4 regions of the Paracidovorax sp. genome follow, and region 3 is predicted to be linked to each of the others. Evidence: predicted binding sites of a transcription regulator. Region 3 holds the regulator's gene; each other region holds the start of a gene.
What was found. Region 3 encodes sigma-54, which starts transcription at its own class of promoters, with help from an activator protein. Its sites were predicted from a motif close to TGGCANGNAANCTGCTTT; they were not measured.
Positions count from the first base shown of each region.

Region 1 (4,470 bases), on a different contig from region 3:
GCCCAGCAAGTCGATGGCGACGGCGCGGGCGGCGGCCTTGCCTTCTTCGGTGCTGATGTCGCGGCCGAACTGCGCGGCCCAGGGCTTGCCGTCCTTGCGGGCGATGTGGCCGCTCAGGAACACCAGGTTGCCGGTCTGCACATAGGGCACGTAGGCCGCGGCGGGCACGGACACCGGGGGCAGTTCGATCTGCAGTTCCTTGAGCTTTTCATAGATGTTCATGGCGATCCTTGCAATAGGTGGGTGGGTACAAAAAAAAACGACGGCACGCAGCGCGTACAGAGTGCGTACGCTGCAGGCAGAAACCGAAGTGTTACACAGGCTGAGCCATGGTCCGCAGCCGCTAGGATGCTCGCATGCGGCCTCCCATGCTCTCTCTGTCTGCCCGCGCAGCACCGCTCCAGCAGCAGCGGCAGGGGTGGCGATTGCCGGCCGTCCTGTGCGGCGGCGTGGCCGGCACGGCGGCACAGCTGCAGCAGCCTGCGCTGTGGCCGGGCTGGGCTTATGGTGCCTTGATCGCGCTGGTTGCAGTGATGCTGGGCTGCGCTGCGGCCGGCCAGGCGATGCGGGGTCGCCAGGTCGGCTGCTCTACCCTGCGGGATCTGCCTGGGCTCCTGGGCTGGTTGATCGGATTTTGCGTGGGTGCGGCCTTGCTCTTTGGTCTCTGCGGCCTGCGCGCCACGGCTTTTATGGCGCAGGCCCTGGACCCCGCTCTGGAAGGGCGCGATCTGCGTGTGGTCGCGATGGTCGGGGCCATGCCGCAGCTGCGTGACAACGCAGTGCGCATGCGGCTGGAGGTCGAATCGGCGCAGCTGGAAGGCCAGCCCGTACGCCTGCCGCCGCTGATCGAGGTGTCGTGGTATTCGGGGGCCTTCTTCCTGCGCGACGGCGGCCCTGAGCCGGGCGCGGCGGCCATTGCCGAGCTGCAAAAGCCCCCGCCCGAGGTGCACCCTGGAGAGCGCTGGGAGCTGACTCTGCGGCTGAAGGCGCCGCACGGCGGACGCAATCCACACGGCTTCGACTATGAGCTCTACCTATGGGAGCAGGGCGTGCAGGCCACGGGCTACGTGCGTGCCAGCCCGCGCGATGCGCCGCCGCGCCTGCTGGCCGCGACCTGGGCCCACCCGATCGAACGGGCCCGCCAGCACGTGCGCGACGCCATCCTGGAGCGGCTGGGCGGGCGCAGCGGTGCACCGGGCGATGGGGTCACCGCTGCCGCCGACATCGCCCGCCAGCGCGCTGCCGGCGTGGTGGCCGCGCTGGTGACAGGGGACCAGCGCGCCATCGACCGTGCCGACTGGGACGTGTTTCGCGCCACCGGCGTGGCGCACCTGATGAGCATCTCGGGGCTCCACATCACCTTGTTCGCGTGGCTGGCCGCGCATGCGGTGGGCGCGGCCTGGCGCCGGTCGCGGCGGCTCTGCCTTGCCTTGCCCGCTCCACGGGCGGCATTGGTCTGCGGCGTGTGGCTGGCGGCGGGCTATGCACTCTTCAGCGGCTGGGGTGTGCCGGCGCAGCGCACCATCTGCATGCTGGCTGTGGTGGCGCTGCTGCAGCTTTCGGGCCGGCGCTGGCCATGGCCGCAGGTGTGGCTGCTGGCCTGCGCGGCGGTGCTGCTGGCCGACCCCTGGGCGCTGCTGCAGGCGGGCTTCTGGCTGAGCTTCATCGCGGTCGCCGTGCTCTTTGCTAGCAATCCGATAGCGCAAGGCGCGGGTGGAAAGGGCGCTGCAGGGCGGTTTTGCTCGATGCTGCGGGAGCAATGGGTGGTCACGCTCGCCCTCACGCCGCTCAGTCTGCTGCTGTTCGGACAGGTGTCGCTGGTCGGGCTGCTGGCCAATCTGGTGGCCATTCCGTGGACTACGCTGGTCGTCACGCCGTTGGCCCTGGGCGGCGTGCTGTGGCCGCCGCTCTGGGATGCCGCGGCGTGGAGCGTGCAGCCCCTGTCGGCTGCGCTGCAGTGGCTGGCGGGCTGGCCCTGGGCCCAGCTGTCGCTGGCGGTGGCTCCGCTCTGGGCGGGCATTGCGGCTGTGGCCGGGGGCACGCTGCTGGCCCTGCGCCTGCCCGTGCCGGCGCGCCTCTTGGGCCTGCCGCTTTTGCTGCCAGCGCTCTGGTGGCATCCGCCGCGCCCGGCGCCAGGCCAGTTCGAGCTGCTGGCCGCCGACGTGGGCCAGGGCCAGGCGGTGGTGGTGCGCACCGCGCGCCATGCGCTGCTCTACGACGCCGGTCCGCGCTACCATCAGGACAGCGATGCCGGCGACCGCGTGCTGGTGCCCTTGCTGCGTGCCACCGGCGAGCGGCTGGACCGCGTGGTGCTGAGCCACCGCGATGTGGATCACACGGGCGGCGCGGCGGCCGTGCTGGCCCAGCAGCCCGCAGCGGACGTGCTCGGCTCCATCGAGCCGGGCCATCCGCTGCAGCAGCTGCGGCCCGTCGCGCCCTGCCGGGCGGGCGATGGATGGGAATGGGATGGCGTGCGTTTTTCCGTGCTGCATCCTCCCCCCGGCGCCGACCTGGCTGCGGGCAAGCCCAATAGCCACAGCTGCGCCTTGCGCATCGAGGCCACGGCGGGCACTGCGGCCTTGTTGGTGGGCGACATCGAACGCGCGCAGGAAACCGCACTCATCGCGCGCGGCGCGCCGCTGCATGCCGACCTGCTGCTGGTGCCGCATCACGGCAGCCGCACGTCGTCCAGCACGGCCTTTCTGGAGGCCGTGGCGCCCCGCACTGCGCTGGTGCAGGCCGGTTACCGCAATCGATTCGGCCACCCTGCGCCCGACGTGGCACGGCGCTACCTCGAGCGTGGCATCGACTTCGTGCGATCAGACCGCTGCGGGGCCATCGGCTGGACGTCCGAAGCACCGGAGCGCGTGCGCTGCGAGCGCGCAGCGCAGCGGCGCTATTGGCAGCATGCGGCGATCGCGGCCGACGAGGTCCCCTGACTCACCAGCGATCTCGAAGCGTGCGTTGATCGCGCGGCCGTCGGTCGGCCTGCTCTCCTACAGCGTGCTGTATCAAATCTGGCGCCGATGTTCCCAAGTGTCGGCCCGCAACTTGCTATGCTGAGTCCAGGAGGCACCGCTTTTATGCAGAAGTTCGACGAGATGTATGCGTCGCTGCCGTTTCAGGGCAGCGACGTTCGAGACCATTACAAGCGCTACGGGCAGTGGTTGGGTAAGCAGTCAGAAGAAGCGATGCAAGCGCGCCGCGCGGAGGCGGAGATGATCTTCCGCCGTGTCGGCATCACTTTCGCGGTGTATGGCGCCAAGGACGAGGACGGCGCGGGTACCGAGCGGTTGATCCCGTTCGATCTGATCCCGCGCATCATCCCCTCGCACGAGTGGTCCCGCATGCAGCAGGGCCTGGTGCAGCGCGTGACCGCACTCAACCGTTTCATCCACGACGTCTATCACGGCCAGGACATCATCCGCGCCGGCATCGTGCCCTCCGACCTGATCCTGCGCAACGCACAGTTCCGGCCCGAGATGGTGGACGTCGATGTACCTCGCGATCTCTACGCACACATCGCCGGCATTGACATCGTGCGGGCGCCCGACGCCAGCGGCGAGGGCGTGTATTACGTGCTCGAAGACAACCTGCGGGTGCCCTCGGGCGTGTCGTACATGCTCGAGAACCGCAAGATGATGATGCGGCTCTTCCCCGAGCTCTTTTCGCTGCACAAGGTCGCCCCCGTCGCGCATTACCCCGACCTGCTGCTCGACACGCTGCGCGCCAGCGCCCCGGCCGGCGCCGCCAACCCGACGGTGGCGGTGCTCACGCCCGGCATGTACAACAGCGCCTACTTCGAGCACGCGTTCCTGGCCCAGCAGATGGGCGTGGAACTGGTCGAAGGCCAGGACCTGGTGGTCAAGGACAACTTCGTCTACATGCGCACCACGCGCGGCCTGCAGCGGGTGGACGTGATCTACCGCCGCGTGGACGACGACTTCCTCGACCCGCAAGTGTTCCGCCCTACCTCCACGCTGGGCTGTGCGGGCCTGATGAGCGCCTACCGCGCGGGCAACGTCGCCATCTGCAACGCGGTGGGTACGGGCATCGCCGACGACAAGTCGGTCTATCCGTATGTGCCCGAGATGATCCGCTTCTACCTGGGCGAAGAACCCATCCTGGCCAACGTGCCCACCTGGATGTGCCGCAAGGCCGACGACCTGAAATACGTGCTGGATCACTTGCACGAACTGGTGGTGAAGGAAGTCCACGGCGCAGGCGGCTACGGCATGTTGATCGGCCCGGCCGCAACCAAGGCCGAAATCGAGGAGTTCCGCGCCGCGCTGCTCGCCAATCCGTCGGGCTACATCGCGCAGCCCACGCTGTCGCTCTCCAGCTGTCCCACCTACGTCGAATCCGGCATCGCGCCGCGCCACATCGACCTGCGCCCCTTCGTGCTCTCCGGCCAGAAGGTGCAAATGGCCGCTGGTGGCCTCACGCGCGTGGCGCTGAAGGAAGGCTCAC
Region 1 covers NZ_JBXYZY010000034.1:283,757-288,226, reverse strand. Annotated here, with positions in the region: gene AC3A84_RS14280 (RidA family protein) at 1-222, opposite strand, end outside; gene AC3A84_RS14275 (DNA internalization-related competence protein ComEC/Rec2) at 369-2,939, shown strand; gene AC3A84_RS14270 (circularly permuted type 2 ATP-grasp protein) at 3,084-4,470, shown strand, end outside.
Region 1: the regulator sigma-54 is predicted to act here: its motif matches at 3,041-3,058, upstream of AC3A84_RS14270 (circularly permuted type 2 ATP-grasp protein).

Region 2 (4,470 bases), on a different contig from region 3:
GGCCGACCCGGGCCAGCTGGAGAACGCGCTGCTCAACCTCTGCATCAACGCCCGCGACGCCATGCCGGACGGCGGGCGGCTGGTGATCGAGGCGTCCAACCGCACCATCGACGGGCCCGTACCCAGGGAGGACGATATCTCCCCCGGCCAGTACGTTTCCATCGCGGTGAGCGACAACGGCGCAGGCATGCCCGCCGAGGTGATGGCGCGGGCCTTCGACCCCTTCTTCACGACCAAGCCTCTGGGCGTGGGCACTGGCCTGGGCCTGTCCATGGTCTATGGCTTCGCCCGCCAGTCGGGCGGGCAGGTGCGGATCTATTCCGAAGTCGGTGTCGGGACCACGGTCTGCATCTACCTGCCTCGCTACCAGGGCGCGGACCTGCCGATGGAAGACGCCGGCGCGCCGCCGGCGCCCGTGGTCCCCGTGGGCCGCGGCGAGACCGTTCTGGTCGTGGACGACGAGGCCCCGGTGCGGGTGCTGATGGTGGAGATGCTGCGCGAGATGGGGTTCCAGGTGCTGGAGGCCGAAGACGGTCCCGAGGCGCTGGATGTGCTCAAGCGCCATGCGGATGTCGCCCTGCTCGTCACCGACGTGGGCCTGCCCGGCGGCATGAACGGCCGGCAGGTGGCAGATGCGGCACGCGAGCTGTACCCGTCGCTGCGCGTGCTGTTCGTGACCGGCTATGCCGAAAGTGCCGTGCTCAGCCATGGCCACCTGCCCGCAGGCATGCAGGTGCTGACCAAGCCGTTCGAACTGCAGGTCTTCAGTCAGCGCATCCAGGCGCTGATGCAGTCGTCTGCAGGCCGGTAGCGGCTCTTGTCTGGCCAGCGGCAGCGGCCCCCGATTCCCCTCCGGCCGCGTCCACCGGCCCAGCGCTGCGGCGGCCCAGCGCTGCCCAGACGCGCCGTCGCCGGCCAGCCTGCGCGCCTCCCCGTGCCGGCTTTTCATCAGGGCCGCACGGGCAAAAAAAAGGCCCGCCGGGCGGCGGGCCAAATATCCATAGAGGAGTCACTCGTCAATGAACCCCGTCAGGGGCTCTGCTTACCACCCACCCGATGCCACCAGACACCGGGCGGGATCGGGGGGCATCAACGGTGGTAGGCCGTTTCGCCGTGAGAGGTGATGTCCAGACCTTCGCGCTCGGCTTCTTCGCTGACGCGCAGGCCCACCAGCAGATCGGCGATCTTGTAGGAGATGAAAGCCACGACGCCGGACCACACGATGGTGAACAGCACGCTCTTGACCTGCACCCACACTTGAGCACCCATGCTGAACGTGTCGGGCGTCAGGCCGCCCGTGCCGCCCAGGCTTTGCGATGCAAACACGCCGGTCAGGATGGCACCGAGGATGCCGCCCGTACCGTGCACGCCGAACACGTCGAACGCGTCATCGGCACCCAGCATGCGCTTGAGGCCACCCACGCCCCACAGGCAGACCACGCCCGCCAGCAGACCCATCACGATCGAGCCCATGGGGCCCACGAAGCCGGCAGCGGGCGTTACGGCCACGAGGCCGGCCACGGCGCCGGAGGCAGCGCCCAGCATGGAGGCCTTGCCCTTGGAGAGGGCTTCGGCACCGATCCAGGACAGCGTGGCGGCAGCGGTGGCCAGCACGGTGTTCACGAAGGCCAGGCCGGCGTTGGCGTTGGCGGCGCCGGCGGAGCCGGCGTTGAAGCCGAACCAGCCCACCCACAGCAGCGAGGCGCCCACCATCGTCAGCGTCAGCGAGTGGGGCGTGAAGGCTTCCTTGCCGAAGCCCAGGCGCTTGCCCACCATGTAGGCACCCACCAGACCGGCGATACCGGCATTGATGTGCACCACGGTGCCGCCGGCGAAGTCCAGCGCGCCGTCGGCGCCCAGCAGGCCGCCGCCCCACACGATGTGGGCCATGGGCACGTAGCTGAAGGTGAACCATAGCACCGAGAAGATCAGCACGGCGGCGAACTTGATGCGCTCGGCGAACGAACCCACGATCAGCGCCACGGTGATGGCGGCGAAGGTGCCCTGGAACGCGAAGAACACGTATTCAGGGATCGTCGTCAGGGCGCCGAAGGTTTCCTGGGTCACGCCCTTGAGGAACAGCTTGTCGAAGCCACCGAAGAACTTGCCCTCGCCGGAGAACGCCAGGCTGTAGCCGTAGATGGCCCAGAGCAGCGACACCAGCGAGAAGATCACGAAGACCTGCATCAGCACCGACAGCATGTTCTTGGAACGACCCAGGCCGCCGTAGAACAGGGCCAGGCCGGGAATGGTCATCAGGATGACCAGCAGCGTGGAGGTCAGCATCCAGGCGGTGTCGCCAGAGTCCACCTTGGGAGCGGGGGCGGCAGCCGGGGCAGCGGCAGCGGGTGCTGCATCGGCCTTGGCGGCTGGCTCGGCAGCAGCGGCAGGCGCCGGCGCGGCAGCGGATGCGGCTTCGGCGGGCGCCGTCACGGCGGCGGGTTCAGAGGCGGCAGGCGCCTGGGCCAGCACGGCGGTGCCGGCGGTCATCAGGCTCAAGCCCAGAAGGCAGGAAGCAAGCAGTTTTTTCATGGCAGTACTCGGGATGTGTATCGGGGTACGGGGCGTGTGCGGCCGGCTTTTAGAGGGCTTCCTTGCCGGTTTCGCCGGTGCGGATGCGCACCACCTGCTCCAGGTGGCCCACGAAGATCTTGCCGTCGCCGATCTTGCCGGTGCGCGCTGCACCTTCGATCGCTTCGATGACACGCTCGACCAGCTCGTCCGCGACGGCGGCTTCGATCTTGACCTTGGGCAGGAAGTCCACCACGTACTCGGCGCCGCGGTACAGCTCCGTATGGCCCTTCTGGCGACCGAAGCCCTTGACTTCGGTCACGGTGATGCCTTGCACACCGATGTCCGAGAGGGCTTCGCGCACCTCGTCGAGCTTGAAGGGTTTGATGATGGCTGTCACCATTTTCATTTGCGTTTCCTCCGGGTCGGGCGCAGTGCGCCTGCTGTGAGTGGGTATCAGGATAAGGGCCTCAAAGCATGGAACGTGCCATCGCACTCGGGTGCGGCCGTGTTGGTGGGCCGTGCTTACAGTCACGGCCTGTACCGCTGCGTTACCCTTTACGCACGCCGTAACGTAATGCACTCGAGTGGTGCAAACCAGAAAGCCACGCATAGGGATGCGTTCCTGATGCACCTGTATGGGGAGAGGGGTCGATATGAGTCTTGCTTTGGTGCAAAGCCGTGCGCTGCTGGGGCTGCAGGCGCCTTCGGTCACCGTCGAAGTGCATCTGGCCAACGGCTTGCCCAGTTTCACGCTGGTCGGCCTGGCCGAGGTGGAGGTCAAGGAGGCGCGCGAGCGCGTGCGCTCGGCCCTGCAGAACGCGGGGCTGGAGTTCCCGGCCAACAAGAAGATCACCGTCAACCTGGCGCCCGCCGATCTGCCCAAGGACTCCGGGCGGTTCGACCTGCCGATCGCCTTGGGCATTCTCGCGGCCAGCGGTCAGATCGACGGGGCGCGGCTGGCCGGGCACGAGTTCGCGGGCGAGCTATCGCTCTCGGGCGAACTGCGCGCCGTGCGCGGGGCCCTGGCCACCAGCCTGGCGCTGCGCACGCTGGGCGAGGCCCCGCGCATGGTGCTGCCGCCCGGCAGCGCCGAAGAGGCCGCACTGGTGCCGGACACCGAGGTCTATCGCGCCCGCCATTTGCTGGACGTGGTGCGGCACTTCCTGCCCGCAGGGCAGGGCGCCGCGGAGCCTGACGATGAAGGCGAGGGCGGCTGGGCCCGTGTGCTGCCCGTCCCGCCGCCCGTGCGGGCGCCCGAAGCCGACCTGGCCGACGTCAAGGGCCAGGCCGCCGCCCGCCGGGCGCTGGAGATCGCCGCCGCCGGCGGCCACGGCCTCTTGCTGGTGGGGCCGCCCGGCTCGGGCAAGTCCATGCTGGCACACCGCTTCGCCTCGCTGCTGCCGGCCATGACGGTGCAGGAGGCGCTGGAGAGCGCGGCCGTGGCCAGCCTGGCCGGCCGCTTCGATGCCAGCCGCTGGATGCAGCGAACCACGGCCCATCCGCACCACACCTGCAGCGCGATCGCCCTGGTGGGCGGGGGCTCGCCCCCGCGCCCTGGAGAGATTTCATTGGCCCACGAAGGCGTGCTTTTCCTGGACGAATTCCCCGAATTCGCCCGCACCGCGCTGGAGGCCCTGCGCGAGCCGCTGGAGACCGGGCGCATCACCATCGCGCGCGCGGCGCGGCGGGTGGACTTTCCGGCGCGGTTCCAGCTCGTCGCGGCGATGAACCCTTGCCCCTGCGGCTTCCAGGGCTCGTCCCAGCGGGCCTGCCGGTGCACACCCGACCAGGTGGCGCGCTACCAGGGCAAGCTCAGCGGGCCGCTGCTGGACCGCATCGACCTGCATGTGGAGGTGCCCGCCCTGCCCACCGACGAACTGCTGGCTGCGCTGCCCGGCGAATCCACCGCCACCGTGCGCGAACGCGTGGTGGCCGCGCGGGAGCGCGCCATGGCGC
Region 2 covers NZ_JBXYZY010000029.1:177,730-182,199, reverse strand. Annotated here, with positions in the region: gene AC3A84_RS12030 (response regulator) at 1-811, shown strand, start outside; gene AC3A84_RS12025 (ammonium transporter) at 1,090-2,532, opposite strand; gene glnK (P-II family nitrogen regulator) at 2,582-2,920, opposite strand; gene AC3A84_RS12015 (YifB family Mg chelatase-like AAA ATPase) at 3,168-4,470, shown strand, end outside.
Region 2: the regulator sigma-54 is predicted to act here: its motif matches at 2,984-3,001, upstream of glnK (P-II family nitrogen regulator).

Region 3 (4,470 bases):
GTCAAGCAGAACGCCGACAACGCGCGCCAGGCGCGGCAGCTGGCCGACCAGGCCTCGGAGGTCGCCGTGCACGGGGGCGGCGTAGTAGGCCAGGTGGTGACGACGATGGGAGGTATCGAGGCATCGGCCCGCAAGATCGTGGACATCATCGGCGTGATCGACGGCATCGCCTTCCAGACCAACATCCTCGCGCTGAACGCCGCTGTCGAGGCCGCCCGTGCGGGCGAGCAGGGCCGGGGCTTCGCCGTCGTCGCCAGCGAGGTCCGTACCCTGGCCCAACGCAGCGCCACCGCGGCCAAGGAGATCAAGCTCCTCATCGACGGCTCGGTCGCCCAGGTCAACGCGGGCAGCCGGCTGGTGCAGGATGCTGGAAGCACCATGGACCAGGTGGTGGACAGCGTTCGCCGCGTGACCGCCATCGTGGCGGAGATCAGCGCCGCCACCCAGGAGCAGAGCACGGGCATCTCTGAGGTCGGCAGCGCCGTGAGCCAGATGGACCAGGCCACGCAGCAGAACGCCGCGCTCGTGGAAGAGGCGACCGCCGCCGCGCAGTCGCTGCAGCAGCAGGCGGCGCAGCTGGCCGATGCCGTGGCGGGCTTCAAGCTGGCGGCGGGAGGCGACGCCGCGCTGCCGGCGCTGCCGGCGCTGCCGGCGCTGCCGCGGCACTGAGCCCCGTGACCGCACTGAGCGGTCAGCGCATGCGCCGGGCCTCGCATGAGGCACTTTTCGGGCTGCAGCGCTTGTTCTGCCAGCGCAATGTGCTATTCAATCAATAGCAAACTGAACCATGGAAAAGGCCGGTACGCCGCCCGATCCGCGTGCGGTCTTACAGACACTGGCGCATGAAGGGCCGCACCGGCAGCATCCGCCACCCCCACAGTGCAGCCATGTCATTTCACGCAGCCCCCCGCCCCCGCTTCACCGCCCACACCTGGCTGGCCCTGGCCGGCTGGCTGGCGCTGACCTTCGCCACGGCCGCCATCGGCGGCGTAGCCTCGGTGCAGGCTCCGGCCTTCTACGCGCAACTCACGCAGCCTTCGTGGTCGCCGCCGCCCGGTGTCTTCGGTCCGGTCTGGACGGTGCTCTACGCGGTGATGGCCATCGCCGCCTGGCTGGTGTGGCGTGAGCCCGCCAGCGGCGCGCGCCGCCGGACGCTGACGCTCTTTTGCTTGCAGCTGGTGCTCAACGGTCTCTGGAGCTGGCTGTTCTTCGCCTGGCATCTGGGCGCCTGGGCGCTGGCTGACATCGCCCTCTTGTGGCTGACGGTGGCCGCCACGCTGACGGGCTTCTGGCGCATCAAGCCGCTGGCGGGTGCGCTGCTGGTGCCCTATCTGGCCTGGATCAGCTTCGCCGCGGCGCTCAACGTCACGCTCTGGCGCATGAACCCGCAGCTGCTGGGCTGATCACAGCGCCTTGCGCAGGTTGGCCGGGGCGATGCGCAGCGCCTCGCGGTACTTGGCCACCGTGCGGCGGGCGCATTCGATGCCCTGCTCCTTGAGCATTTCCGCGATCTGGCTGTCCGACAGCGGCTTGGCCGGACTCTCGGCCGAAACGAACTGCTTGATGAGCGCCCGCACGGCCGTGCTGGAGGCATTGCCGCCGGTTTCGGTGCCCAGGCCCGAACCGAAGAAGTACTTCAGCTCGTAGGTGCCCTGGGGCGTGGCCATGTACTTGGCCGTGGTCACGCGGCTGATGGTCGATTCGTGCAGGCCGAGTTCGTCTGCGATGTCGCGCAGCACCAGCGGCCGCATGGCCAGCTCGCCATGCACGAAGAAGTTGCGCTGGCGGTCCACGATGGCGCGCGACACGCGCAGGATGGTATCGAAGCGCTGCTGGATGTTCTTGATGAACCAGCGCGCCTCCTGCAGCCGCTGCTGCATGGCCTGGTGGCCCTCGCCGCCCCGGTTGCCGCGCAGCGCGCCGGCATAGACGTCGTGCACGCGCAGGCGCGGCATCACGTCGGGGTTGAGCTGCACGCTGAAGTTCTGCTGCGCGCCGCGCCCGGTCTTCTTGACGATGACGTCGGGCACGATGATGTTGCGCTCCACCTCGACGAAGCGCCGGCCCGGCCGGGGCTCCAGCCGTGCGATCAGCGCCATGGCGGCGCGGGTGCGCTCTTCGCTGCCGCCGCCGCACAGCGGCGTGAGGCGGCGCACGTCGCGCTTGGCCAGCATCTCCAGCGGCTGCTCGCAGATGCGCAGCGCGACCTGCAGCACGTCGGCATCGGCCTCGCGGGCTTCGGCCAGGGCGCGCAGCTGCAGCGTCAAACATTCGGCCAGGCCGCGCGCGCCCACGCCGGTGGGCTCCAGGCTCTGCAGCAGGCGCAGGGCGACGGTGAAGCGGTGGACCAGCTCTTCGAGCTGTTCAAGGTCGGCATCGCCGGCCAGGCTCCGGGCCAGCGATTCGAGCGACTCGTCGAGGTAGCCGTCGTCGTTGAGGGATTCGATCAAAAAGCGCAGCGCCGCCGTATCCAGCGGCGAGAGGCGCAGCGAAAGCGCCTGGCGGTGCAGGAAGGCGGTGAGCGATTCACCGCTGCGGGCCAGCTCGGTGGCATCGGCCTGGCCGTCTTCGTCGCCGGTGCGGTTGCGTGCCGGGGCGTCGCCGCCCCATTCGCTGTCGTCGGGCGAGAAGTCCACCGTGCCGTCGCCTTCCCAGTCGGGCGCTTCGGTGACGGCGTCGGGGCCTGCGGGCACGTCGGCATCGCCCCCGCCCTCGGCGGCCGTGGAAGTGGTGGTGCTGGCCGATGCGGCGCCGTAGGGCGACTCATCTTCCGTCACGGGCGTGTCGGCCTGGGGCAGGCCGAACTCTTCGCGCGGTGCGTCTTCGAGGTTGCGCTCCAGGAAGGGGTTGTCGTCGAGCATCTGCTCGACTTCCTGCGACAGTTCCAGCGTGGAGAGCTGCAGCAGCCGGATCGATTGCTGCAGCTGGGGGGTGAGCGCGAGGTGTTGGGAGACCCGCAGGGAAAGGCCAGGCTTCATCACATCCGGAAATGCTCGCCCAGGTACACGCGGCGCACCTCGGCGTTGTCCACGATGTCGGCGGGCGTGCCCTGCGCCAGCACGGTGCCGTCGCTGATGATGAAGGCGTGGTCGCAGATACCCAGCGTCTCACGCACGTTGTGGTCGGTGATGAGCACGCCGATGCCGCGCTCCTTCAGAAAGCCGATGATGCGCTGGATCTCGATCACGGCGATGGGGTCGATCCCGGCGAAGGGCTCGTCCAGCAGGATGAAGCGCGGCTGCGTGGCCAGCGCCCGGGCGATCTCGACGCGGCGGCGCTCGCCGCCCGAGAGGGCCAGCGCGGGCGAGGCGCGCAGGTGCTCCACGCGCAACTCCTGCAGCAGCGCCGTCAGCCGCTCCTCGATCTCCGCGCGGGAAAGCGGCTTGCCGTCTGCGTCCTTCTGCAGCTCCAGCACCGCCCGCACGTTCTCTTCCACGTTCAGCTTGCGGAAGATCGACGCTTCCTGGGGCAGGTACGACAGACCCAGGCGCGAGCGCCGGTGGATGGGCATGTTGGCGACCGACTGGCCGTCAATGACGATGTCGCCGCCGTCGCTGCGCACCAGCCCGACGATCATGTAGAACGACGTGGTCTTGCCCGCGCCGTTGGGTCCCAGCAGGCCGACGACTTCGCCCTTCTGCACGGTGAGCGACACGTCCTTGACCACCTTGCGGCTGCCGTAGGACTTCTGCAGGTGGCGTGCCTCCAGGCGGCTGCCCGGGGCCGCAGCGCTGGCGGCCGCGGACGTGGAAATGGGGGAGGAAAAGGATTCGCTCACTTGCTCGCGCCGCTCTTCATATCGGTACTGGGCCGCAGGGTGGGTGCGGGCGTGGCGGGCGCAGGCGTTGCCGCCGGCGCATCGGGAGCGGACTCCTTGGGCGCCAGCACCGCGCGCACGCGGCCGCCGGGGGTGCCCGAGGCGGTGCCCGCAGGCGCCGTGCGCTGGCCATCGACGGTCAGCACATCGGTCACGCTGTTGTAGAAGATGACCGCACCCGCCATCTCGTCGGAGAGCGCACCGCCGCGGTAGCGGCGCATTTCGGCGCGTCCGATGAGCTTGACCGTGTCGGCGCGGCCGTCGTATTCGATGGTCTGGGCCTCGCCTTCGACGAATTCATCGGGCGCGCCGGCCACGGTGTCGCGCTTCTGGCGGAAGAAAGCGCGCTTGCCGGGCTCGGCCGTCACCACTCCGTGCTGGAAGCCGTCCGGGTCCTGGCGGACATCGACCCGCGCGCCCCGCAGCACCATGGTGCCCTTGGTCAGCACGACCCGGCCGGTGAAGACGCTGGTCTGCTGGAGCTCATCGTGGCGCAGGGAATCGGCCTCGATGTTCATGGGCTTGTTGCGGTCGGCCTTTTCGGCGCGGGCGCCCCACGAGGCACAGGCCAGCGCGCAGAGCAGAAGGAGCGGGAGCAGTCTTGTTCTCATAGGGCACGAATCTTGCAGACATTGTACTGACCTGACGATTCA
Region 3 covers NZ_JBXYZY010000011.1:19,035-23,504, reverse strand. Annotated here, with positions in the region: gene AC3A84_RS05590 (methyl-accepting chemotaxis protein) at 1-669, shown strand, start outside; gene AC3A84_RS05585 (TspO/MBR family protein) at 888-1,403, shown strand; gene AC3A84_RS05580 (RNA polymerase factor sigma-54) at 1,404-2,978, opposite strand; gene lptB (LPS export ABC transporter ATP-binding protein) at 2,978-3,778, opposite strand; gene lptA (lipopolysaccharide transport periplasmic protein LptA) at 3,775-4,428, opposite strand.

Region 4 (4,470 bases), on a different contig from region 3:
CTGCACCACGCCATCGGCATCGGCCATGAATCGCAGCCCGCCCCAAGCGTCCACAAGCCTGTGCTGGGCGGCCACAACTTCGGCGTGTTGCTGCCATGGTGGGACATGCTGTTCCGCACCGCCAACTTCGAATTGCGCTATGAGGCCACTGGCGTGCGCGATCAGGTGGAGCCTGGCCCTGACGGCCGGGTGCGCGACTACGGCCGCGGCTTCTGGATGCAGCAGTGGCGTGGGCTCCAGCGTTTGCGGGGGCGCGCCTGAGCGCGGACATGCGCTGGCGCTATGCTTGGGGCCATGGGACTGTTGATCGATTCATTCTGGCGGGCCGCGGCCTACTGTCTGCGTCCGCGAGTCATCGCGCTGTCGCTGCTGCCCCTGCTGCTGATCGCTCTGCTGGCCTGGGGCGCGGGCGCCTTGTGGTGGTCGTCTTCGGTGGCAGCCGTGCAGGAGTCGCTGCAGACCTCTGGCTGGCTCGGCTTGCTCTGGGGATGGCTGCGGCAGTTCGGCATCGCCGATGCGCCTTCCGTGTTGGCACCCCTGCTGGTGATCGTGGCTGCCACCCCGGTCATCGTGCTGGTCGCGGTGCTGGCTGTGGCACTGATGATGACGCCCGCTCTGGTGCGCCTTGTTGCAGCACGACGCTTTCCGACGCTGGTGCGCAAGCGCGGAAGTTCTTTGGTGAGCAGTCTGGTCTGGTCGCTGGGCTCCACGGCGGCCGCCCTGCTGGCCATGGTGGTATCCATGCCGCTTTGGCTGGTTCCCCCACTGGTGCTGGTGCTCCCCCCGCTCATCTGGGGATGGCTGACCTACCGTGTGATGAGCTTCGATGCACTTGCTGACCATGCCAGCAAGGAAGAGCGTGTGCTGCTGCTGAAGCGGCACCACGTGTCCTTGCTGACCATGGGCGTCGTGTGCGGCTATCTGGGCGCTGCACCAGGGATCGTCTGGGCGTCAGGTGTGGTGTTTGCCGCGGCTTTCTTCGTGCTGGTGCCTGTCGCCGTTTGGATCTACACCTTGGTGTTCGCGTTTTCCTCGCTATGGTTCACGCATTACGCCCTGTCCGCGCTGGAGCGTCTGCGGCGCGAGCGGGGTGAGCCGCCGGCTGCCGCGCCCGTGGCCGACGCCGCGTCTTCGGCCACTCCCTCGGCTGCGTTGCCAGCGCCGCCCAGCCCTTCCAACACACCTTTTGCGACTCAGCCATGATCCCTTCCTTCGGCCTCATCATCGTGGGCGATGAAATTCTCTCGGGCAAGCGTGCGGACAAGCACATGCCCAAGGTCATCGAACTGCTGGCCGCGCGCGGTCTGGGCCTTGCCTATGCCGACTATGTGGGCGACGATCCCGACCGCATCACCGCCACGCTCCAGCGCGCCTTTGCCTCGGCCGACGTGGTGTTCTCCTGCGGCGGCATCGGCGCCACTCCGGACGATCACACGCGGCAATGCGCAGGCCGGGCCCTTGGCCTCCCGTTGGCACTGCATCCGCAGGCCAAGGCGCTGATCGAGGAGCGTATGCAGGACGCGGCCCGCGAACAGGGGGTGCCCTACGAACCCGACCGTGCGGACAACGTCCACCGGCTGAATATGGGGGTATTTCCCGAAGGCTCTGCCATCATCCCCAATCCGTACAACAAGATCCCGGGCTTTTCCTGCGCAGGCAAAGGGGGCTCCCATGTGCATTTCGTGCCGGGCTTTCCCGTCATGGCCTGGCCGATGATCGAGTGGGTGCTCGACACCCACTATGCGCACTGTTTCAACCGGCAGCCGCAGACAGAACACTCCGTGGTGGTGTACGGTTCAATGGAAGCCACGCTGACGCCGCTCATGGAGCGCATCGAGCGGGACCATGCACCGGTGCGCGTTTTCAGTCTGCCGAGCGTGGACCATCCCGAGCATGGCCGCCACATCGAGCTCGGGGTGAAAGGGCCCACTGTGCTCGTTCCGACGGCGTGGATCGCTTTGCAAAGGGCGTTGCACGATATTGGTGCAAGCATGGGCCCCGAGGTGGTGCGCAATACCTGACGGTCAGCGTTGTGGCGTGTGGTGCACTGTTTTGGGGTGTTTCTGCAGGTGCGGTGAGAACGCTCGCCGTGCTCTGCCTTAGTGCATGGAGGCCTGCCGTTGGCATGCAACCTGCTTTTCTTTCGACGTTTTTAACAAGCGCTTAATCCTGGAGATCCTGATGGCCAAGACCGTTGCAGACGTGATGAAGATGGTGAAGGAGAACGAAGTCAAGTTCGTTGACTTCCGCTTCACCGATACCCGTGGCAAGGAACAGCACGTGACCGTGCCGGTGTCCCACTTCGACGAAGACAAGTTCTCGTCGGGCCACGCCTTCGACGGCTCGTCGGTGGCAGGCTGGAAGGGCATTGAAGCGTCGGACATGCAGCTCATGCCCGACCCGAACACGGCCAACATCGACCCCTTCTTCGAAGAAACCACGCTGTTCCTCCAGTGCGACGTGATCGAGCCGGGCGACGGCAAGGCCTATGACCGCGATCCCCGCTCCATCGCCAAGCGCGCAGAAGCCTACTTGAAGGCTTCCGGCCTGGGCGACACGGCCTACTTCGGTCCGGAACCCGAATTCTTCATCTTCGACGGCGTGCGCTGGAGCAACGAGCCCGGCAAGGTCATGTTCGAGATCGAAGAGTACGAAGCTCCTTGGAACTCGGGCGCCAAGCTCGAAGGCGGCAACCGCGGCCACCGTCCCACCGTCAAGGGCGGCTACTTCCCCGTGCCCCCGGTCGACAGCACGCAAGACATGCGCGCTGAGATGTCCCTGATCCTCGAATCCCTGGGCATCCCGGTCGAAGTGTTCCACCACGAAGTGGCGGGCGCAGGCCAGAACGAAATCGGCACCAAGTTCAGCACGCTGGTCGAGCGCGCCGACTGGACCCAGGTCCTGAAGTACGTGGTGTGGAACGTGGCCAACGCCTACGGCAAGACGGCAACCTTCATGCCCAAGCCCTACGCGGGCGACAACGGCTCCGGCATGCACGTGCACCAGTCCATCTGGAAGGACGGCAAGAACCTGTTCGCCGGCGACGGCTATGCAGGCCTGTCCGACTTCGCCCTGTACTACATCGGCGGCATCATCAAGCACGCCCGTGCCCTGAATGCCATCACCAACCCTGGCACGAACAGCTACAAGCGCCTGGTGCCCGGCTTTGAAGCTCCGGTGAAGCTGGCCTACTCGGCCCGCAACCGTTCCGCCTCGATCCGTATTCCTTACGTCGCCAACCCGAAAGGCCGCCGTATCGAAGCGCGCTTCCCCGATCCTTCCGCCAACCCCTACCTGGCCTTCTCTGCCCTGATGATGGCTGGCCTGGACGGCGTGGAAAACAAGATCCATCCGGGCGAAGCCGCCACGAAGGACCTCTACCACCTGCCGCCCGAAGAAGACAAGCTGGTGCCCACCGTGTGCCACAGCCTGGACCAGGCGCTGGAATACCTGGACAAGGACCGCAGCTTCCTGACCAAGGGTGGCGTGTTCACCGACTCCATGCTGGATGCCTACATCGAGCTGAAGATGGGCGAAGTCACGCGCTTCCGCATGGCTCCTCACCCTGTCGAATACGACATGTACTACTCCCTGTGATGGGCCGGGCGCGGCGGCCTCGGGGCTGCAGCGCCTGTCTGCACAAGGCAGTGGTCCGAAAAGGCGGCGCGAGCCGCCTTTTTTCATGCCCGTCCGGAACTTGCCTGGGGCGTTTGTGCCTGAGAAGTGCACCGTCCACTGGGGGATGGGGCTTCACCGCCCCTGAATGCGGGGCTGAATTGGCGCTGCAAGACGATTGGGGGATACTCCCCGATACCCCTAGCGTGCCCCGATGCATGCCTTCCGAGGAATCCATGAAGAAGAGTCTCACCGCATTGCTGACCCTGTGCGCCTGCCTGCCGGCAGCCTGGTCGCAGGACCGCATCTATCGCTGCGGCAACGAATACACCAACAACGCCACGCAGGCCAAGGAGCGTGGCTGCAAGGTCGTCGAAGGCGGCAACGTGACCGTGCTGCAAAGCAGCCGGCCAGCGGGTAGTTCCTCGTCGGGCAGCGCGAGCACCGGACCCACCACCTCGCCGTCCAATACGCCCCGCGTCGGCACATCGGACCAGCGCGCCCGCGATGCAGATGCCCGTGCCATCCTGGAGGCCGAACTGCGCAAGGCCGAGGCCCGCCAGGCCGAACTGGCACGCGAATACAACAACGGCGCGCCCGAACGCACGGCGCTGGAGCTGCGCAACACGCAGGCCTATCAGGACCGGATTGCCTCGCTCAAGGCCAGCCTCGCTCGCGCCGACAGCGACGTGGCTGGCATCAAGCGCGAACTGGCCCGCCTGTCGCCAGCCAACTGATTCGCTGCGGGAGCCGCAGGCCCGCTATCGCTGAATGCGCCTGTGCTTCCCGCCCCGTCACGATCGCCAGAAAGGGAATCGTCTGCCCAAGACCGACATCGCGCGCTACCCCGCGCTG
Region 4 covers NZ_JBXYZY010000003.1:3,731-8,200, forward strand. Annotated here, with positions in the region: gene AC3A84_RS03820 (sterol desaturase family protein) at 1-261, shown strand, start outside; gene AC3A84_RS03825 (EI24 domain-containing protein) at 295-1,203, shown strand; gene AC3A84_RS03830 (competence/damage-inducible protein A) at 1,200-2,021, shown strand; gene glnA (type I glutamate--ammonia ligase) at 2,182-3,597, shown strand; gene AC3A84_RS03840 (hypothetical protein) at 3,852-4,352, shown strand; gene glnL (nitrogen regulation protein NR(II)) at 4,387-4,470, shown strand, end outside.
Region 4: the regulator sigma-54 is predicted to act here: its motif matches at 2,122-2,139, upstream of glnA (type I glutamate--ammonia ligase).